One region of the Kurthia populi genome, then DNA from elsewhere that is predicted to be linked to it. Evidence: riboswitches for the same ligand, from Rfam matches in the RefSeq annotation. Region 1 holds a riboswitch; each other region holds the start of a gene.

What was found. A riboswitch is a leader RNA that binds a small molecule or an ion and turns the genes downstream of it on or off. The one in region 1 is predicted to bind cobalamin.
Region 2: linked by a shared signal. The riboswitch ahead of metE (5-methyltetrahydropteroyltriglutamate--homocysteine S-methyltransferase) and the one ahead of ACFSY7_RS00735 (class I SAM-dependent methyltransferase) in region 1 are both predicted to bind cobalamin.
Region 3: linked by a shared signal. The riboswitch ahead of nikA (nickel ABC transporter substrate-binding protein) and the one ahead of ACFSY7_RS00735 (class I SAM-dependent methyltransferase) in region 1 are both predicted to bind cobalamin.
Region 4: linked by a shared signal. The riboswitch ahead of ACFSY7_RS03640 (CbiX/SirB N-terminal domain-containing protein) and the one ahead of ACFSY7_RS00735 (class I SAM-dependent methyltransferase) in region 1 are both predicted to bind cobalamin.

The regions. Positions count from the first base shown of each region.
Region 1 covers NZ_JBHUOR010000003.1:60,182-65,837, forward strand. The annotation lists gene ACFSY7_RS00720 (TetR/AcrR family transcriptional regulator) at 1-252, opposite strand, end outside; gene rsgA (ribosome small subunit-dependent GTPase A) at 564-1,625, shown strand; gene ACFSY7_RS00730 (hypothetical protein) at 2,311-2,784, opposite strand; gene ACFSY7_RS00735 (class I SAM-dependent methyltransferase) at 3,177-3,986, opposite strand; cobalamin riboswitch at 4,064-4,221, opposite strand; gene ACFSY7_RS00740 (PucR family transcriptional regulator) at 4,233-4,508, opposite strand; gene ACFSY7_RS00745 (YfhO family protein) at 5,289-5,656, opposite strand, start outside.
Region 2 covers NZ_JBHUOR010000040.1:72,285-77,940, forward strand. The annotation lists gene ACFSY7_RS07770 (M60 family metallopeptidase) at 1-1,587, shown strand, start outside; gene metE (5-methyltetrahydropteroyltriglutamate--homocysteine S-methyltransferase) at 1,636-3,921, opposite strand; cobalamin riboswitch at 4,071-4,248, opposite strand; gene ACFSY7_RS07780 (SpoIIE family protein phosphatase) at 4,494-5,630, shown strand.
Region 3 covers NZ_JBHUOR010000106.1:10,525-16,180, reverse strand. The annotation lists gene ACFSY7_RS12150 (DUF6877 family protein) at 692-841, opposite strand; gene ACFSY7_RS12145 (hypothetical protein) at 971-1,195, opposite strand; partial or broken gene ACFSY7_RS12140 (AsnC family transcriptional regulator) at 1,207-1,320, shown strand; cobalamin riboswitch at 1,348-1,525, shown strand; gene ACFSY7_RS12135 (hypothetical protein) at 1,683-1,862, shown strand; cobalamin riboswitch at 2,001-2,145, shown strand; gene nikA (nickel ABC transporter substrate-binding protein) at 2,289-3,899, shown strand; gene ACFSY7_RS12125 (ABC transporter permease) at 3,958-4,896, shown strand; gene ACFSY7_RS12120 (ABC transporter permease subunit) at 4,893-5,656, shown strand, end outside.
Region 4 covers NZ_JBHUOR010000019.1:25,410-31,065, reverse strand. The annotation lists gene ACFSY7_RS03670 (CidA/LrgA family protein) at 1-184, opposite strand, end outside; gene ACFSY7_RS03665 (LysR family transcriptional regulator) at 303-1,187, opposite strand; gene ACFSY7_RS03660 (aldose epimerase family protein) at 1,199-2,215, opposite strand; gene ACFSY7_RS03655 (hypothetical protein) at 2,611-2,769, shown strand; gene ACFSY7_RS03650 (hypothetical protein) at 2,780-3,244, shown strand; gene ACFSY7_RS03645 (hypothetical protein) at 3,330-3,809, shown strand; cobalamin riboswitch at 3,866-4,038, shown strand; gene ACFSY7_RS03640 (CbiX/SirB N-terminal domain-containing protein) at 4,173-5,363, shown strand; tRNA gene ACFSY7_RS03635 (tRNA-Thr) at 5,523-5,593, shown strand.

The sequences.
Region 1 (5,656 bases):
AGCATCTAGCTGATCAATCGCGGAATCATATTGCTCGCTCGCCCGCTTTGTTTCATTCAATACATAGGAGATGAAAATATCATGAATCTCATACAGCAAATCATCCTTTGATTTGAAATGATGATAGAAGCCACCTTTTGAAGTTTCGGCATGCTCAACCAGCTCCTCAACGCTAACACCGTGGTAGCCCTTTTCCTGAAATAAATCGAGCGCTGCTTCGACGACGCGTTCTTTCACTGTTAATTTCCGCATGGCCTCACCACCCCTTTATCTATTTTTAACACAAATATTCTGCTTTATGCAATCTTTTTGTAAAATATTGACTAAAAAAATATTTTAAGCTATAGTGGTAGTAACGTTGAAACGGAAGAAGGTGCTGACTATGAAAAATATGAATGCGATTGTATCGTCTCATGAGCCTTTGTGCGCTTTTTTAGTCATCCACCGACGCCTACACTAGTGATGAGTGTATCTATTTTTGTACGATGGAATTCTGACCTATGAATGCGCCCAAATGGCTCAGTCATAGGTTTTTTTATACGCAAAAATAGGAGGAATTCACATTGAATTTACAAACATTAGGCTTCACAACATATTTTGAACAGCAACAAATCGACACGAAAAAACAACTTTACCCTGCACGTATCGTTCAACAACATAAACATGCTTACCGCGTACAGGGTGAGCATTTCAACTGGCTCGGAACCGTCAGTGGTAGCTATTCTTTTCATACATTACATGCCATTGATTATCCTGCAATCGGCGACTGGGTGCTCGTCGAACAAATGCCAGGCGAGGAAAAATGCCTCATCCATCATCTACTCGAGCGTAAATCGGTCTTCACGCGAAAGGCTGCCGGACTTGAAGTAGAAGAACAGGTTGTTGCCGCAAATATTGACATCGTCTTTTTAGTAATGAGCTTAAATGATGATTTTAATAGCCGCCGCCTTGAACGCTATGTCGTTGCCGCATGGGAATCAGGTGCAATGCCAGTTGTCGTCTTAACGAAGGCAGATATGTGCGAAGACGTCACACCCTTTATTCGTGAAACAGAAACAGCTGCGATGGGTGTTGATTATGTCGTGACAAGTGTAGTAACAGGCGAAGGGATCAACGATTTGCGTCAATATTTAACGCTTGGAAAAACGGCGGCATTACTTGGTTCATCTGGTGCTGGTAAATCCTCTCTAACCAATGCCTTAGTAGAAACAGCCGCAATGAAAGTTTCTGCTATACGTGAGGACGATGCGAAGGGCCGCCATACGACGACGCATCGCGAGCTCGTCCAATTACCGGGCGGTGCATGCTTAATTGATACCCCTGGAATGCGCGAACTGCATATTTGGAGCGAGCAAAACAGCTTGGATACCGGCTTTAAGGATATTGAAGGCTATGCAGAAGATTGCCGTTTCCGCGATTGCACCCATCAAAATGAACCAGGCTGTGCTGTTCGCGGTGCAATCGAGCGTGGCGAGCTGGAACCTGGCCGTCTACAAAATTATTTTAAGCTATTACGTGAGGTTGCCTTTATCGAGCGCAAAACAAATGCGCAGCAACAGCTTGCTGAAAAGCGCCGCTGGAAAAAAATATCGAAAACACAAAAGGCAAATTACAAACAACGCTAATCACGAAAGAGGCTGGATTTCTCCAGCCTCTTTTTTCTATATCTTCATTTGAAATCGTTCATTACGTTAGAAAGCGTCTTTTCGATACGACATATTTTTTAATAAGCGTCTCTACTGAGCTTATTTACACACTATTATTATAATAATTTGCGTCACTTAAAGGGTTTACGTGATAATTACTATTTTTAAAGCGATAAATATTATGTTTTAGCAAGTCATTCGTTCAAGTTCGGCCCTTTTCCGGGTCTCTAACGGGTATTTTTTGACCGTTTTAGCCTTAAAAAGGGCAATTTCCACACATAAAAATTAAAAAAAATAGCAGAATCTCGCTGTATGTCGTTTTTTTGAATAAATCTTTTTCTTTAAGGAAAATCCCCTATTTATAACACCTCTAGGGGCCCCACTTTTAACTAAAACAACCCGCAGAAGCGCCGTTTTCACATAAAACAGCCTTTTTCAGTTATCAAAAATGATGGTTATTTGTGACGGTGTCGCCTAATAAATTTTTTTGTTGACGATTTTTGCAATATTGTTATTAAACAATTTAAAATCGATGCGCCTATTAGCATTAATTGGCACATATTTTGAAATATGTCGTAGCCAAAACCCGCTTTCTAGCGTTCTGACGATTTGCTAGCAAACGATTAAAAAACCCTTCGACAGTTTCGTCGAAGGGTTTCATTAATTATTCAGCTAAAAATCGTTGTAGTAGTTTAATCTCTCGTGCAACATCCGCTTCACCATCGAGTTGAATTTTTTGCTGCATCGCATGATTCAACTGTTGCCAAATAGCGTCACTTAGCGGCGTAAATTGCTCAATGGTAATGCGCGATGCCCAATATCTTTCAAAATCTGCGGGATAGTGGCGCACGACTTGATCACTAATAAAATACATTTTTCTAAATGTTAATACGGCTGTAGCACTCGATAAATCCGTACGCTCATGCTTGCACACTAACGTCACATCATCAATCTCATTCAGCTCATATAAACGAATATATACAGCTTGTAGCAAGCCATAAATCATTTGACGCTCCTGCCACTGTTCGATATGTCCATCAAGCTCATGACGCATGTGATAATCCAATTGGTACAGGCGACACTCCACAATATTCAATGCTTCACCAACACGTATATAATCCGTTGCGTAGTGATTCATGTCGAATCGGCTCCTCTTACTATTTATGTTATCCTCCATTATACAGGCAATAGGTAAGAGTCTCTATTAAATTGCTTAAAGCGTATGAAAATCGGTTACGTCTGAGAAAATGTTTAGCATATTCGCAAATTATTTATGCATGCTACTGCATTATTCATTCACAAGATTTATGAGGAAAAAGTAGGTGTGCATATTTCAATTTAAACAAAACTACATATTCATATTTCTATTGAAGAGCCGCTTGTACAACAGGATTATCTAGAACAGCTACAAGCATTTCGCAGGGTACGCGATCAACTCGGAAGTGAAATGAAGCATCTCGCCGCACAGCTATTAGAAGTTTACGCACAAAAACGTAGACATGTAAATACGTAAACATGTCTACATTTTTTCTATTGTGGTGTCCATGAAATAATAGCCGCATAAAAACGATGCTTGTATATATATTGCTCCCCGTCATAGGTAACAAAATCAGCCAACGCCTGTTCAACATGCTCAAGCTGATACGCATTGTCGCGAATTTTTTTACTTTGTGCGGTCAGTAAGGCTTCCTTTGTTGGATATGTATAAATGCGTTCAAGCGGCAGCATTTGGCAATCAGCAAAAATACCGAGCTGATACAGCATATTTAAAATTTCAATATAATCTCGGCGTGGATATTTAATAGCATAGCCGAACTGCTTATCTAGTACTTCATAATGCGGCTGGATAGGTCCTGTTGTCATACCGATAATCGCCTTTTTTCGTGCGAGCGCATTCATCTTTCGTAAGGTTGCATTCATATGATACATACGGTAAAAACAATTGACCCCTACGACAACATCATGTGGCTCAAGAGGTAATGTTTCAAATTTTCCGTGAATAAGTGCTGCATTTGTATACTGTGCTAAATAACTGAGTACGCTTTCTGAGCTATCCACACAGCTTAGACTAGCCGCATACTCTTCTAATGGAAAGGTATAATTACCCCAACCCGGACCGATTTCAAGTACAGAGTCCTGCGGGGAAATATGCGTCTTCATTGCGTCAAAAATAGGGATAGCATGGGCATCGGTTTGTTTCGGCTTTTTACGTTGCATGGATTGACGCCAGAAATCTTCTTCGAGTGCATCATCAACCATTCGCTCCGGCATATTCCCTTGCCAGTCGTGCATACCTTCTTGCCATATTTTTTCAAAATCAATTTTTAATGGGCCTTGCATTCTGTTCACTCCTTGTTGCTTGACTTTGGTTGAAAAAAGGAGCGACAAAAAAGCCCCTGCTTCTCCCACCGAAAAGCATGTGATTCAAGTATTGCAATAGGTATCCTGGCTGTGCATCATCCTCGTTCACACCTTCCCTTTCAGTGGTTTTTGTGAAGTCGTCAGCATTACAGTAGCGGGGGCTGCATGAGCTTTGCACTCATTTCCCTATATGAATGAATACTTGATAGTTAAAGCATAGCATGATTACTCAAATTGTTGTAGATGGAATGCGAGTGATAATGCTAGATAATCGTTCCAATCATTTAAATTCATTTGCACAAGCTCTTCGATTTTCGTAAGACGATGATAGAGCGTATTTTGTTGAATATGAAGCGCAGCTGCGGTTTTTGTAATAGAACGACTGTGATAGATATAGCTTCGCAGCGTGTCCTCTAGCTCACTAGCCTGTGCACGTGGCGTTTGAAGGGGGGCGAGTGTTTGCGTTAAAAACTGCGTAATCGCCTCTGGGTCCTGCTTCATAAACAATTGATTGACACCTAACTTTTCATATTTTGGTTATTAAATTATAGTTATAAACACTTAAAAAGGTACTAGAACAAACATCTAGCTCCATTTTATGATGTATTTCACCGGCTTTCTATTCCTTCACCTCTAATGGCTTTCCGTTTTGTTTCGTATGAATACACTTTTTTTCCATCAAAAAATACCTACAAATGTTTGAACTGACCCACGAAAGTGAGACAAAGAAAAAAACAATACCTTTCAACTGAATTTGACGGACGCTTTCCTGGGGCATGGTGGAAGCCTCCTCGCTCGCAAGCTCACTGCGGGGTCTTCCACTCATGCTAAGGGCTAGGGCTCCCCTAGGAGTCGCCGTCAAATTCTTGTTAAACCCTCTTTTTCTGGTATGCAACTGGGGTTTAACTTTGCCAAAATTCGCGTATGATTATCATAGTTGATATATGTTTGAAGGGCATGCTCATGATAACGCCTTTTTTGATTGAGTGCTAATAATCAGGCAAAGTCATTTTAGATATACCTTTCCCATAGCTGTATTGTTTTCCAAGAGGTTGTTGTAACCGATGCACATCTCCGTCTTTACACCATTTCATCCATTAATAAATTTGTGTGTTATTTTTAATCCCACATACCTCACCATTTCATTCACTGTCACATTTGCCAACTTCATCTTGAGTGGCTTTCATTTTTGTTTCGTATGAATACACTTTTTTTCATCAAAAAACACCTCCAAAGGTTTTATCCCCTTTGAAAGTGTCTTTTTCTTTTTATATTGTCTCGTTAGTTCATTTTTTTAGCTTTATATATTCTTAATACGAGCAATACAAGGACTGACAAAATTGAAAGCCAGGCGGCAATTGGCCAATACGGTGGTAAATACGTGAACTCGACCGTATGCTTACCTTTTTCAAGTGGAATGCCAACAAATGCATAATTCACTTTTTCTACTGTTACTTTCTTACCATCTACAGTCGCACGCCAACCTTTGCCATATGGAATAGAGGTTGCGAGCACATCACCATCTTGTGCCGTAACTTCCCCAAAGGCCTTGCCATTATCCCAAATCATCTGCGCTGTGTTTTTACGCTCAAGTGCTTTATCAAGTGTTTGATAATCTTCCCCGTAAATCGCTAAATCACCTAGTTGAT
Region 2 (5,656 bases), on a different contig from region 1:
TATACACAATACAAAGAAGATATTGAGTTGGCACGTCGTTTGTTAAATGGTGAAGTGGACACTGCTGGTCGAATTATTACGTCTGAACAACGTGGGAATATGGCGAGCTATTCACAAAACGTATTGAAAATGCCTTTTGGTTCAAATAGTCAGCCAACAGGGATTGCAGCACGTGTAGGTGATAAAATTACAATTTATGTAGAAGCAGGTGCTAATGATCCGCTTCCACAAGTGTTGTTTACACAACAGCAGGGGAACTGGAATGCTTGGAATCGTAGCTTTAATCTGCATGTCGGGAAAAATGTTTTAACCGTACCACAAATGTACGATGGAAATGTAACACAGGGTGGACCGATTTATATCGTCAATCCATATACGTCTGAAAATCAATCAAAAGCACCGGTTGTCCGTATTGAAGGAGGCGAACGTTTCCCGTTGTTTGAAAAGGGAGGCAATGTCGCTGAATTTAAAACGTTCTTAAAAGACTACCAAACACGTTTAGCTGCTGATGTAGCGGCACATCCTGATGTGAAGGACCGTGAAATGATTGATGTCGCAGAAGTGATGAGTGACCGCATTTTATTCACAGGTACTGCTTCAAAAGCGTATAAACAATATGTGACGAATGCTATTAATCCTCAAAAAACTGCTGAGGGCTATGATGTATGGATTAAACGTATTTTTGATTTCTCAGGCCTAGATAGTAGTAAGCCTGAGCATGATCCACAACTAGTTCGTGAAAACATTCGCTATATGCAGCCATTTGGCTCGATGTATGCGGCTGGGAATCATACTGGTATTCAAGCCTATACCATTCCTTTCTTATTCTCGAGTGACTTCAGCAAAACGTACCCAGGCTGGGGCTTAACACATGAAATTGGGCACCGTATGGCTGTTGGGATGCGTGAATACGGCGAGGTAACAAATAATATGGTATCGATGGCGATGTCTGTGGAATACAATTCCCTGGATAACCGAATTCCATTTGAAACCATTTATCAACAAACGCTAGAAGAAAATAAAGTACAAATGGCAGATCAATCATTAACTGTTCGGTTAGGAACATTTTGGCAGCTAGAGCTTGCGCATCCAGGGTACTGGGCGGAGCTAAATAAATTATACCGTGAAGAGCCGATTTCATTATCGGACGGGGATGCGACACGTCAGCAATATATCGTGACGTATTCATCACGCGTCTTGAAAAAGGATTTAAGTAACTATTTTGCAAGACACGGCTTTACGGTTAATGACGAAACACGTAAGGAAACGAGTAAATATGCGCAGCCGAAGAAATTATGGTACTTAAACAATAAAGTTTTAGACTATAAGGGAACCGGCTTTAGTACAGGTGTGAAACCAAATGTGACAATGACGCATAGTACAACGAAAAATGTACTTGGTTTAAGCATGGATGATGCACAAGCAACGCATTTACTTGGCTATGAAATTTATCGAAATGGTGAATTAATTGCATTTACGGCGAATCCGAACTATACGGATGAAACGTCGGAAGCGGCAACGTATGATATCATTGCTTATGATAAAAAATTAGGTACGACAAAGGCAACAACAGTAAAAGCACAATAAAGAAAAAGGAGAAAGCGCTAAACTCGCGCTTTCTCCTTTTTTAGTCGTTTAATTCGTTTGTAATGTTTTTTTGCGTAATGCTTTTGCTGCTTCGACCATATGTTTTAGTGAGGCAACGGTTTCAGGTTCCTGGCGTGTTTTTAGACCACAGTCTGGGTTGACCCAGAAATGATTTGCTGGAATGACCGCAAGACTTTCTTCTAAAATCGTTGTCATTTCATCTGCTGATGGGACACGCGGGCTATGGATATCATAAACACCTAAGCCGATACCATACGGATAAGGATTTTCTTTTAGTGAATGAATTAATTCGCCGTGGCTACGTGATGTTTCAAGTGAAATGACATCGGCATCAAGTGCGGTAATAGGGTCAATAAAGTCATTAAACTCACAATAGCACATATGTGTGTGAATTTGTGTCGTAGTATCGACGCTTGACGTGGCAAGCTTGAAGGCATCAATAGCCCAGTTTAAGTAAGCTTGCCAGTTGTCTTGACGCAGCGGTAACCCTTCGCGTAGTGCAGGCTCATCCACTTGGATAATGCGAATGCCCGCTTCCTCTAATGCATGAATTTCTTTTCGAAGTGCTAGGGCAATTTGTGCTGCGACTACATCACGTGGAAGATCATTTCGAACGAATGACCAGTTCAAAATCGTGACAGGCCCAGTTAACATACCTTTCATCCATTTATCGGTATGTTGCTGTGCAAAGACGGTTTCTTTTACAGTCATTGGCGCAAGCCAGTCGACATCACCGTAAATAATTGGCGGCTTAACACAGCGTGAGCCATACGACACCACCCATGCAAACTTAGTGAATGCAAAGCCAGCTAGTTTTTCACCAAAGTATTCAACCATGTCCGTACGTTCAAATTCACCATGTACAAGAACATCTAAATCAATTTCTTCTTGTAAGGCAATCCAGCGCAATGTTTCAGCATCTAGTTTTGCTTCATATGCCGAGTCGTCTAAATCGCCACGTCGCCAAGCAGCACGCCATGAACGGACTTCTTTTGATTGTGGGAAGCTGCCAATTGTTGTCGTTGGGAATAATGGTAAATGAAGTGCCTGTTGTTGTAATGCAAGACGTTCTGTAAATGGGACGGTACGCTTAAAATCTTTCTCTTCTAACTTAGCAAGTGCTGTAGACACGCTTTCATTTTGACGACTTGCATGATTTTTTAATGCTTCAATACGCTTCATGCTAGCAGATACCGCCGTTGGTGTTGGCCACTCACCGCTTTCGATATAGCCACTTACTTCGACAAGTTCACCTAATTTTTCATCACTGAATGCGAGTGCATCTTTTAGTGTATCGAAGAGCGTTGTTTCATTCGCAACGGTCACCGGGCAGTGCTGCAAGCTACAAGAGGGTTGCAGCCAAATAGCTTGAGGTGATACAAGTGTTTGAACGGCTTGTACATCTTGTGCAACTTCCTGTAAATTACTTGCCCAAATATCACGACCATTAACCACGCCAAGTGCTAATGTTTTTTGTGGTGGGAAGCCATGCTGACGAAGCGCAGCTAAATTTTCTTTTTTGCCATGAATTAAATCTAATCCGATACCAGCCACTGGTAAATTCGTGATGCGTTCAAAATCTGTTAACGCTTCGAAATAGGTTGTCAGCATCACTTTTGCTTGTGGCACAGCCTCGACAAGTTGTGTATAAATAACTTCTGCTAAGCGACAATCTTCCTCTGATAGGGCAGTAGTCAAAATCGGCTCCTCTAATTGAATCCACTCTGCTCCAACATCTACAAGTTGCTGTAAAACCTGTGCGTAAAGAGGCAGTAGCTCCAATAAATAGTGGGCAAGTTCTTTATCACGATAGCCTTTCGTTAATTGAGAGAAGGTCATTGGCCCGATTAGTGTTGGTTTCACGTCAATATCAACCGCTTCTTTTGCCTCTAAGAACCAATCTACATAATGATTATGATTTAATTTCAGTTTCGCGCCCTCGTATTCGGGAACGATGTAGTGATAATTAGTATTGAACCATTTTGTCATTTCGCAAGCGACCGTGTCAGTCGTACCACGAGCCATCGCATAATATGTAGTAAGAGAAGGTACATCTTCTAGTGAGCGATAACGAGATGGGATTAAGTTAAAAAGAAATGCAAGATCGAGCATACGGTCATACATCGTAAAATCACCAGATGTTACTTGCGTTAGGCCGAGTTTTTGTTGTTTTTTTAAATGGGTAATGCGTAATTTTTTCCACTCTGCTTGTAATGTATCTTCGCTAATCGCTTGTTTCCAAAATTTTTCTACGAGACGTTTCCATTCGCGGTTTTCTCCGATATACGGGTAACCAATTGTTGTTGTAATCATGTATATTCCTCCTTTGGTGTATTACATAACTCCAAATAAAAAAGCTATTTCAATTAAGAAATAGCGGAAGAATCTATGCATTATTAAAAAAGTCGAATCCTTTTGACCGACCATCGCACAGAACACCGCCCATCTCCACGTGAGCCTTTGGTGTGTACTCAAAACAGGCAGGTCTCCTGACTTATCATCAACATGCTTAAAGCCTTCCCATTTACACAGTGGCGAATTTTTAAGCACTCCGAATTACAGTTGCGGGACAGCGACGGATTCACACCATACTTCCCTTTTAAGCATGTTCTCACATGCACCGGTTTGTAACACGTTATGTAATTGAACAATACTATAGCATATATTTTTCAGAAAATAAAATATATTTTGAAAATGAGCAGAATTTTACTTAAAACCATCTAAAACAATACGAGATGAATTATTTGATGTTATACTGTAAGAAAACATCGCTACACCCAATAATTTATACATAAAACGTAGTGTGCGAAAAACTTAGGTATATAGTATAACGCCAGATAATGGGCTGTTTTAAAATACTTATAGAAGAAATTAGGAGGGATACAATGACGATTCTACTAGTGGATGACAACAAGGTAAATCTATTTGTCATGGAGAAAATTTTAAAAAGTGCTGGGTACGATAATTGTGTATCTCTGACATCAGCTCAGGCACTGTATGATTATTTGAAAATTGATGAACTAAAGTATAAGCCAGATTCAGTGGATCTAATTTTATTAGACATTATGATGCCAGAAATTGATGGTATCGAAGCGTGTCGGACGATTCGTCGTGATGAGCGTTATAAAAATATCCAAATTTTATTTACAACTGCACTTGATGATAAGAAAAAATTATCAGAAGCACTTGGCGCTGGTGGTAATGATTATATTACAAAACCAATTAACAAAACTGAATTACTAGCGCGTATGGATGTGGCGCTCCGTTTAAAACAAGAGCTGGATTGGCATATGATTCATGATGAAAAGATTGAAAATGAATTAAATTTAGCAGCACATGTGCAGCGCAGTTTATTAAGTGAACCTTTTACTGATGACAAGCTTGCTGTACAAGTGGCGTATAAACCGTCATTTAATTTAGCTGGGGACATGTATTACTGGGAACAAATAGATGAGGATCGCTATGCCGTAATGTTATTTGACATGATGGGGCATGGTATTTCGGCTTCCCTCGTTTGTATGTTTATTTCATCTGCGCTGCGTGATAGTGTGAAGAAACGTGTAAAGCCGGCTGAAGTGATGATCGAATTAAATCGCTATATGTCCTTATTGCATACAGATAAAGAAAAAATTCCATACTACTTTACAGGTGTTTATATGCTAATTAATACGAAGGAAAAAACGATTGAGTATGTCAATGCAGGGCATCCGCATGGCTATGTGTGGCTGAACGAAGAAGAACTTGTACATTTGAACAACAATTCCTGTGCAATTGGCTTTTTCGATGATATTGATGTGAAATCACAAACGATTTCATACGAAAACTCGGCGCAAATTATTCTGTTTACAGATGGTGTGCTAGAGGCGATGCATCCAGATGAATTTGAAGCGGAGCGACGTATGGATAAGCTTGCTGTACAAACATTATCACTTGATAAACCATTACTTGATTATGTTATTCCGCGTGAACAGCAAGAGAATCAACCAGATGATATGTGTATGCTTGTGATTCAGGCAAATTAAAAAGAGGCTTTGACATATGTGTCAGA
Region 3 (5,656 bases), on a different contig from region 1:
CGTGATCGTATCTGATGGAACGGATAATTTCCCTTCAAGCTAGTGTGCAATGGCTTTTTCAGCTTTCATGGTGAGCCCTCCTATGCAAAACGAGCTGGCAGAACAACACTTGCTGTTGGCTCGAATGTGATAGTTTGTGTTTGGTCGTCAATTACTTTAACTGGAAATTCGCGCACCGATTTGCCATCGAGTGTAGCTTGCGAAAAGCTTACAACGTCCCCTACTGAAATTTATTCTAAAGAATCAATTGCGCTAAATGTTATTGCTGACCAACCTGTGATACCTTTAGTGTTTACCATTAACATAATAAAAATCCTCCTAAGATTAACTGTAGTTATATTTTGTAAGTGTAGAAATCTATATAGATGCTAAGATCTTCTTCGACTGCTTGTTCTGGAAATACGGACCAATCCATTCTTTTAATAGAGAGGGATAATCCATACTTCTCTAAGATATAAAGAAGTGAATCCTCAATCATTCGAAATACGCAGCCCGCCGTATTCCTCTTGAATTTTTTAGATAGTCTATTGAAGTATTCTGTGGGGACGTTGTACAACCTTACGAAGCAGGAAAATTTAGTGTCCGCTTCATTAACTTCTAACGTTTCCAATACCGTATGTGCTATACGCAAAGATTGCGAATATACATAGTCGAAAAATTTATCTGGGAATTCAAGTTCATGCGACACAGCCTAAACGCAAAGCTCTTTGGCTGCGCCAATCATCTTTAAGAAGTTGATTTGTGTGCGCACATAATGTGAATTCTCTAGGCCACCAGCTTCAAACCAGTCGTGCAAGCGTTTGTTGACATCTCTTGCAACGTATACCGGTACTTGCATCATCGCATCGTTTCAGTTCTTTTAGAATCATTTCATTTTTAATAGTCATTAGTAAATCCCTATTCAATAAAGAATGGAGCTTGTTTGTTCAATACTGTAATTAACTTTAGGCAGATGTTAGCAGTACTAGAATTATTGAAGTCTTTGTTCAAACCATTTACTTTGTTCTTTTTGCGACTCTACAAGCTCTTCATTTGATTCCAAACACCATGTAGTTAGGCCGAAAGAGATAGCCCAGATACATGCATAAAAGAAGTCATATGTAAGCAGATAGTAAATCGATTCAATGGCATTGTAGATATTGGTAGCCCACGTAAAGCGTTGAAGTAAGCGTGAGCCGTTAGATGATGTTGTCATGCAGTTCGCCCTCTGTTGAAACATTGGAGCAATTTATTGATGCTTCGATGGCATATGCTAAGCCATCGACGAATATTGTGCTGTCATGTAGCTCGAAAAAAAGTATTTTACCATATACTGAATAAATAAAATACGATACAATAGAGGTAATAACATAACGTGTATGAGCTGGTGCGTGTGAGAGCATGCTTAAAAGGGAAGCGCGGTGAAAATCCGCCACTGTCCCGCAACTGTGATTCGGAGTCTTTTATGATAAGCCACTGGGAAACTGGGAAGGCATAGAAGATGTGGATGAGAAGTCAGGAGACCTGCCAGTATCTAGTACACACCAAATGCCTACGTGGAAATAGGCGGTGTTTTGTGCGAAAGTATCGTGGTGTAAGATAGGCCACTTATTTGACTATGCATAAAAATCCAGCGCTATTTCTTTATTGAAATAGCGTTTTTTGTTTGGCTTATGTTAAATAAAAAATGAGGAGTTTTACAAATGAATGAAAACACGTATGTAGATCAATTTTGGACAATGATTTTAAACAACCAGGTAGCAGGTGTATATTCTACAATGCAGGATATGCAAGCGGAATTAGTTGACGACCATCCACAAGAGCAGCAATTGATTATGCAGGCTTATGAAATTGTACGCCGTGAGTTAGTAGGACGTAGTTAAATAAAAATGTACAAAAAGGAAGTAGACATGTTTTTTCTACTTCCTTTTTGCGTTCTTCTAGTAAGTTATTACAGAAATAAAGGAACTATTTAAAAGCCGTTGACGATAGATTTTATAGTGTGCTATAGTAATGGGAATTTCATACAGACTGTTTCAAGTTCTTCTCTCATTTAAATGACGTGGAAGGTTAAAAGGAAAATAGGTGTAATTCCTATGCTGTCTCGCAACTGTAAGTGATGTTTTCATCATAAGCCAGAATGCCTGCTTGTTACAAAGATTCATTGCAGAACTACGAAAGATAGGGAGATGGATGGCATGCTAATTTTGTCCTTATGACAGACTACATATTAAAACCATCCCCTACTTCAGGGGGTGGTTTTTTATTTCATAATAATGTTAGAGCGAAAAAATGATAAGGGGATTGACATGAAAAATAGATGGCAATGGATAGCACTATTATTCGTAGTAGGGCTTATAGCAGGATGTTCAACTAACACGACATCTAGTTCAAAAGATGAAAATACAAAAGCAACGAGTCAGCAGAATACACTAACATATGGATGGCCACTTGATGTAGGACCTTTAAATCCACATGCTTATTTACCAAATCAAATGACTGCACAAGCAATGGTTTATGATTCGCTTGTTTCGTATAATGACGACGGTACAATTGCACCAATGCTTGCGAAAAAATGGGCTATATCAGAAGATGGTAAACAATATACATTCTATTTACGTGAGGATGTAAAATTTTCGGATGGCTCTACATTTAATGCAGATAATGTTATTCGAAATGTGAATGCTATTATGAAACATAAAGATGATCATTCATGGATGGGATTAGTTCGCCACATTAAAGATTTCAAAAAAATCGACGACTATACAGTGAAATTACTATTGGACGAAGCCTATTATCCTGTATTAAATGAATTAGCATTTGTTCGACCATTTCGATTTTTAGGAGATGAAGGCTTCCCAGCTGGTGATGACACAGCAAAAGCGATAAAAAGCCCTATAGGGACAGGGCCGTGGGTATTAAAAACATATAAAAAAGACGAATATGCTATTTTTGAACGTAATGACTATTACTGGGGTGAAAAACCACCTGTTAAAGAAATTAAAATAAACGTTATACCAGATGCAGAATCAATTGCATTAGCATTTGAAAATAACGAATTAGATATGATTTACGGACGAGGCGTTATTAGTTTAGATAACTATGAGTATTTAAAAGCGCAAGGATACCATACGGAAATTTCTGAGCCGATGTCAACGCGTGCGTTATTATTTAATACACAATCAGGTCCATTAAAAGAACGTTCGGTTCGACAAGCTTTTCAATATGCGATAAATAAAATGCAAATGGTTGACAGTATTACAAATGGAACAGAAATGGTGGCAGATAAAATTTTCTGGAACAATATTCCATATGCGGATTTCGACCTAGAAACCATTTCTTATGATGTAGAAAAAGCAAAAAAATTATTAGATGAAGCGGGTTGGAAACTACCAAAGGGTGCGACAATTCGTGAGAAAAATGGACAAAAGCTTCAATTAGAATTGATGTATATTGCAACAGATGCTGTACAAAAACCAATGGCTGAATTAATGCAGGGGGAATTGGCTAAAGTAGGTATAGAGTTGACGCTGCAGGGCGCAGATGTCATGGTCGGACTTGAAAAATTAATGAATGATGAGACAGATATTAATTTTTGGCGTACAAATGGACCACCGACAGATCCACATAGTTTTATGAATGAATCATCGACACCTAATGCAAATGCAGTATATGAAGCAAAATTAGGATTAAAAGATCATAAAATATTGGATAAAAAAATGCAACAAATTTTAACAACAACGAATGAAAAACAACGCGCTACATTGTATAAAGATGTCTTAACAGAGCTTAATAAGGAAGCACTATTCTTCCCGCTATCATATGAAACAAATTTGGTCATTACACAACCGACGATGAAAAACTTTAAGCCAAGTTCATCAGAATATGATTTACCTTATCAACAAATGAAATTGAAATAATGAGTGCAAAATCCGTGATAATTCGCGGATTTTGTTTTTTATAAACGGGGAGATCATCATGAGGTATTACTTGTTTAAACGATTATGTAACATACCATTAACATTATTTTGTGTGTCTATATTGACCTTCTTATTGATTCGACTTGTTCCGGTAGAACCAGCAGAAGTTATGCTACGTATGGCTCACACAGCGCCAACTGAAGAATCATTAGACGCTATGCGTACGCGATTAGGAACAGATCAACCACTAATCATTCAATATGTGACGTGGATACGAGGTGTCATACAACTTGATTTTGGTACGTCATTTGTAAGTAAACAAGCTGTTGCAACAGACCTTTTTGCAAAACTTCCAGCGACAGCTCTATTAGCATGCGTATCTTTTTTATTAACGGTATTAATTAGCATTCCACTTGGCGTTATGAATGTGCTGACGAAATCGCGTTTACTTAAAATTGTAGGGCAATTTTTTGCACTCTGTTGTGTATCCGTACCGGTATTTTGGCTAGGCTTTTTATTTATTTATGTAGGCTCTTTGAAGTGGGGATTATTTCCATCTCATGGCATGGGCACATGGCAACATCTTTTTTTGCCAGCGTTAACATTAGCAATTCCAACGATAGGATTATTTAGTCAATTGATTCAACAAACAATAGTAGAGCTACAACAAACTTCGTTTATGCATTATGCACGTGTGCGAGGAGTGAAGAACAGAACGCTTATAAAATATTATGCGCAACATTTATTACTTCGTTTATTGCCGCTTCTAGTTGTAACATTTGGAAGTTTAATTGGTGGAGCTATTGTAGTTGAGCAAGTCTTTAGTTGGCCAGGTCTAGGACGCTACCTAATTGAATCTGTTATCAATCGGGATTATCCAGTTATCCAAGCGTATGTAATGATGATTGCTTGTTGTTATTGTGTGCTTACGTTGCTTGGGGATATTGCCCAACAAGCATTAGATCCATGTTTACGTTTGAAAGAGGTGTCTCGATGATTCAAAAAATAAGTTTAATTTTATTAGGATGTATTAGCATCATCGGTTTGTTGGCACCTTGGCTTGTTCCAAATGATCCGCTTTATGTAGATATTACGAAAAAATTAAGTGCACCTTCTGTAGCATACCCGCTTGGAACAGATCAATTAGGACGTTGTATTTTTTCTCGCTTGTTAATGGGAATTCGTTATTGTTTAGGTACGGGCGTTATAATTATGGGATTATCTGTTAGTGCGGCTTTACTAATTAGTTCTGTAGCTGTGTGCAAAGGTGGAAAGGTCGATAGTTGGTTCATCCGTATTTGTGATATGTTACTGGCTTTCCCTAATGTCGTTTTAGCATTTGCATTAGTTGGCATGCTTGGAGCAGGTTTGAAAAACATTATAATTGCCATAACTTTTGCACAAACCGTATATTATGCACGTATTTTCAGAAGTTGGTTATTAACAGTTAAACAACAAGATTATATAGCAGCAGCAAAGCTTAGTGGTACGAAAGGATTTTGGTTATTTAAGCGTCACTTATGGCCCAATATTAAGCATACATTGTGGACCTTTATAGCGCTTGATATGGGGAAGGTATTACTAGAAATATCTAGTTTTTCATTTATTGGGTTAGGTGTCCAAGCACCGACTCCTGAATGGGGCATGATGGTTAATGAAGGTAAACAATATATTCGCCAGTACCCTGAAATGACCTTATATCCTGGTCTTGCAATTATGAGTATTGTTGTGCTCTTTTATTTAAGTGGAAATGGTAT
Region 4 (5,656 bases), on a different contig from region 1:
CAGCATCCACCCAGGCCAGTTTAATAATATGTGCTTTTAAACAAATAAATAATAATAAGAGACCAATAATACTACCTGGAATCTGGATATGGAGAGCTGCGCTAAGCCATGTGCCAATAAGCAAAAATCCCCAAATGAAAATAATTTGAACGATAATCTGAAGTGCTTTTTGAAGGACTTTCAACGAAATCACGACCTTTAAATAACGCGCTTTTTTTAAATAATATGCTAGCGCTTTGTTAATTCGTTATTCAGTGTATAACAAAAAGCTACATTCGTAAAATACATAATTATTATCATCATTATTCCAAATTGGAATTCTTTTTCACGTAGTCAAGAAATGCACGCATTGCCTGTGAACGGTAGCGATCTTTTTTTAAAATGAAAGCAATTTCCCATAAAATTGGCTTCTCTAATGGAATCATTTTCACCACATTGGGATTGGTTTTATGCGCAAATGGTTCAGGGAATAAGGCGATACCTAAATTATGTTCAATCATTTGGCTAATAAATTCCCACTGTGAGCTTTCAAAAGCAATCGTTGGTTCAAAGCCAAAATCTTCACATTCTTGAATGATACGGTCATGCAAGGTAAAGTCTTCTGAAAATAGCAGCAGGGGCTCATTTTCTAAATCACGCATTGAAATAGTAGATTTTGTTGCTAATGGATGGTCATTATGAACAATGACGTACACATCTTTTTTTACAAAAGGAATACAATCATAGTCTTCATCGTGAGCAGGTAGCATCACAAAACCACCATCTAAATCACCAGATAAGACACGTTCTTTGACGATGTTAGCGCCGATTTCATCTAATTGAAATGAAATATCTGGGAAGAGTTGTTGGAAGCCCTTCATGATTTGAGGAAAAAATAAAATACCGATAAGCGGCGGCATGCCTAATGTTAAATGACCCGTTTTTAAATGCTCCATATCTTCTAATGCTAAATGGACTTCATCCACCATTTGAATAATTTGAATAGCGCGCTCAAATACAACATCTCCTGCATCGGTTAATTGAACATGTTTACTCGAACGATCGAGTAATGTTGTGCCGAGTTCAGATTCGAGCTGACGAACCATTTTTGAAATCGTCGGTTGTGTAACATGCAGTTTATGTGCTGCTTTTGTAAAACTTTGTTGTTTTGCGACTTCGGTAAAATAGGTGAGTTGACGAACATCCATAAATAAGCCTCCTAAAGCGTAGTGAAGCGGAAATTTGTTGTGTAGTGATAGCGTTGATTGGCTGCAAGCTCAGCGTCAAAGCGTTTTTTGAAATGAGAATAGGGAGCGAGCTGTGTTTCAAAGCAAATCGCACTTTGTTTTTTAGCTTGTAAATGCTCTGTAAGAATCGCCGTTTCATCAATATTATTACCACTATAAATAACCGCAAATGGATAGCTTGTTTCAACAGTTAAAACGCGTCCAACATGTGGCTCAACCAAGCGGATTTGTGGCTGCTGCGGTAATAAATGAAAGGGATGGTCTAAGCCACCTCCACGTGTAAGCTGCACGTCATCTTTATCGAAAAGGTGAGCGAGCAGTTGTGGCTCGCTAAAGTCGAAGGAAGAATTACGTGTGGCCTTTGCATAGGTTGGAATCGAATCTTCGGCGAGTTCCAAATAATAATCGCTTTTTACTTCTAATAAGTGGTCACCAATTGGTTGAAAAGGATGACCACTTAAATTGAAATAGCTATGATTCGTTAAATTTAAGACCGTTTTTGCATCGCTTAATGCGTCATAGTCAATACGAAGTTCATGCGCTTCATTAAATGTCATCGTCACATTGACGTCGACATTTCCAGGGAAGCCATCAGAGCCAGCATCTGAGTGTAACGTAAAGACAACAGAAATATCATCAGCGCGCTCAATAATTTCGTAATTCCATAGCAGTGAGCTGAAATTACCATGGAGTAGGTGAGTGCCTTCATTTGCCGGTAGCTGAATTTGTGCCCCGTTTATACAAATCTGTGCTTGCTCAATACGCCCTGCATGACGACCGATTGTAGCGCCGAGTGCCATATCATTATTTAAATACTGCTCAATGTTTTCATAACCAAGCACGACATTACCTAATTGGCGCTCTTTATCAGGCACCCATAGCGCAACGATAGCAGCTCCAGCGTTTGTAAGCACAATATTAGCGCCGTCCTTTGCATTGAGTGTAATGGTATGAATATCTTGTGTAACGGCATTGACAACGTAGTTCATTTTAACAGCTCCTCTACAAATTCATTCCTTTTTTTCAGTATACTACAAGACTTCAAGAAAACGAAAAATCGAACATTATGTGAAGCTATAGTAAATTTGGCAAAATTCGGTATAATAAATGAAATCAATGATAGATGGGAATGATTTACATGACGATGACACAACCGGTATTTTTTGTATTTTTGTATTGTATCATGCTCATCATTGTAAGCATTGATGGATTGCTTCAGTATAAACGGTACAAGGCGGTATTATATGGGGAGCAGGTGAAACAGCCCCTCCTTGGGATACTTTACACCTCTTTACGACAACATCGCTTTCTCCGTATTGTGGTTGAATTTTGTTTGAAATTTGGTATTTATTTTTATGCCTATTTGCTATATCCCTACAGTTGGATGCTAGCATTATGTGCATTGCTTATAATCGGGCGTCTGTACGTGCTATGGATGCCAATGGGAAAACTACGTACAACGAAATGGGATTTTATTACGCTGTTTGTAGAGCTAATCTTTTTAACATTATTCACGGCTTCATTGCTCGTATATGAAGCATAGGAGGGATACAATGCGTATTATCTGGACGGTGTTTCACGATGATGAACTTATTGAAAAGGGTGAGTTTAATCAGTTTTTTTGGCGAGGTGGTCAATTTGATGTCCTACTAGAAGGCAATCGAAAACTATCGATTGAGTCAAATGTTAATCATGGTATTCTAATAGAGGATATTGCAAAGTCTTTAATAAATGCTTTGCATACAGATGACCCACAAACCTTTCATACGTATAGTACATCAAAATCCTATGATGTGATTTTTTTAGGGCGCGTCCTGGAGTTTCGTAATTTTGATCCGGATACATTAAAAACGTTAAAGCGTACGATGCTGCCGAAGTTAGCGTTTATCGATGCATTTACGTATGCATTATGTAGCTACTTAAAGCTACTAAAGGAGCGCAATGAAGCCATCGAGCAAAATGAACTTTTTATACGATTAACTGTGCAATTACAAACATTGCAGCAATTAACAATGTAATGATAGCGCAAGTGCGGAGGAAAGCCGTGCTTGCGCTATTTTTTTTCAGCTAGTTCTTTTATAATGAACAATGGAAGGTGATTTTTTGAGTAAATTAGCGTGGTATATTTCATTAGCAATCTCATTATTTGGTGTCTTTGTTGTGCGCTATTATTTTACATTAGCGCCGGATGAGTCATTAAAAAATATAAATCCAGCATTTATTCCGCTTGTCTTTGTTATTCCATTTTTACTGATTAGTTTATTCATTAGCTTTGTCATTGGCTCCCGTTATTTTGCGCAAGCGAAGGGACAACAAATTGTAAGCTATATCGTCGTGTTATGCGTTATTTTGGCACTTAGTACATATCTAGAATACACACAAGTACAGGCGGATTTGACTGCCTTTGGTGGTGGTATCGCTGATAAGGGTTCGCTTATTTTTAATTTTCCTATATGGAATAGCTATACAAATGGCTGGTTCGTCAATGAAATGATTTTCTTTAGCCTGCAAGCTATCGCATTTGGCATCGGTTTTTTCAAGCGACATACTATTGAATTAGCACAGCAGGAGGGAGGCGAATAGCCTCTCTTTTTTTATAGAGCTATTTGATTTTTCAAAATTTAATGCTAAAATGAAAGCAATTCAATATGATGAATGGCGCTAATTCTTAGCTTAATAGGGAAATCGGTGAAAAACCGATGCTGTCCCGCAACTGTAACTTGGAGTGCTTTACAAAAACCACTGTGTAAACGGGAAGGTGTAAAGTACGTTGAAGAGAAGCCAGGAGACCTACCATTTAATCTTCGATGATTCACCCTACGAGGATAGGTGCGGAATAAGCAAAGGTTATTTGCGTTTTTTTAGTGCACTTTTTATAGGGGAAAGTGTCTTTTTTTATGCTTTCTATCCTCTGTGTGGGAATCAACAACATGAGGGGGAGTTAGCATGACAACGTGGAATTTAACGAAAATGGAGCGTCATTTAATGATTTGTAACGGAGCTACTTGTATGGGAGCTGGCGCAGAAGATGTCACGCAACAAATTCGTGATGAAATTCGTACACTAAAATTAGATGAGGTTATTCATACGTCACGGACACGCTGTAATGGACGTTGTAAAGATAAATGTGTCGTAATTGATTATCCAAAAGGTACTTGGTATTCTGTGCAGCAGGAGCAAACGGCGCGTAGTATTGTGCAAGGTAATGTAGCGCGTGAGGCGATTATTTATGAAATGGTAAATGGCGAACGCGTGCGTCAAGAAGGGCATATTAAAGGCATTGAAAAATATCGTAAAAAGCGCGCCACAAAAAAGACAGCGGTATTATTTGTTGGGCATGGTAGCAGACTAGAAGCGGGGAATGAAGAAGTGCGTTCATTTATTCGTCAAATGAAGCCAGCGATTGATGCCAATTTATTAGTAGAGACATGCTTTTTAGAATTTGCGAATCCTAATATTGAGGACGGTATTCAAGCGTGTATTGAACAGGGAGCGGTTGAAATCCATGTGATTCCAATTATTTTATTACATGCCGGGCATTCTAAATTACATATCCCAGCAGAAATTGAAGAGGCAAAGGCGCAGTTCCCAGAAATTCGTTTTACGTATGGCCAAACAATCGGTATTCACCAAGCAATTATTGATATTTTAAAGGCTCGTTTAGAAGAAATTCAATTTGATGTGTCGATTCCTCATAAAGATACGGCAATTTTATTGATCGGTCGTGGGAGCAGTGACGAAGATGCTAAAATGGATTTCTATAACATCGCATCGATTTTACAAGCACAGCTGACTGTTTCAACTGTAGAATGTGCTTTTATGGGTGTAACAACACCAACTGTGGAGCAAGGCATGCAAATCTGTCTAGCGCAAGGTGCAAAACAAGTCATTATGTTACCATATTTCTTATTTACAGGTATCTTAATGGAACGAATGGCCTTAATGGCGCAGCAATTTTCTGATACAAATCCAAGCGTTTCGATTGAGTTAGCCTCTTATTTTGGGTATCATCCAAATTTACAAACGGTATTATTAGAGCGCTTGCAGCAAGCAATCGATGGCACGTCAACAGGCATGCAAGATTTAGCGAATTTCCGTGAATACGTGAAAGAAAATGAGTATGTTCATCATCATTAAGGGTGCACAAAGTAATTTTCTTAATAGAACAGCAGTAAAAGCGTTAAAGTAGAAAAAAGTTAAATAAACAAGAAGTGTGTTTTTCTGACAGGAATATTGTATAAAGTACAAAAAAGAGTATAATAATAGTTGTAAGTTACATAACTAATTTACCTATTTGCCTACTTAGTTTAATGGTAGAACAACGGTCTCGTAATCCGTAGATGAGAGTTCGATTCTCCCAGAAGGCATATCTTTGTTCAATTACAAAGCATCATAAAATTTAGAAAAAGTCGATAAACGTTGATATAACA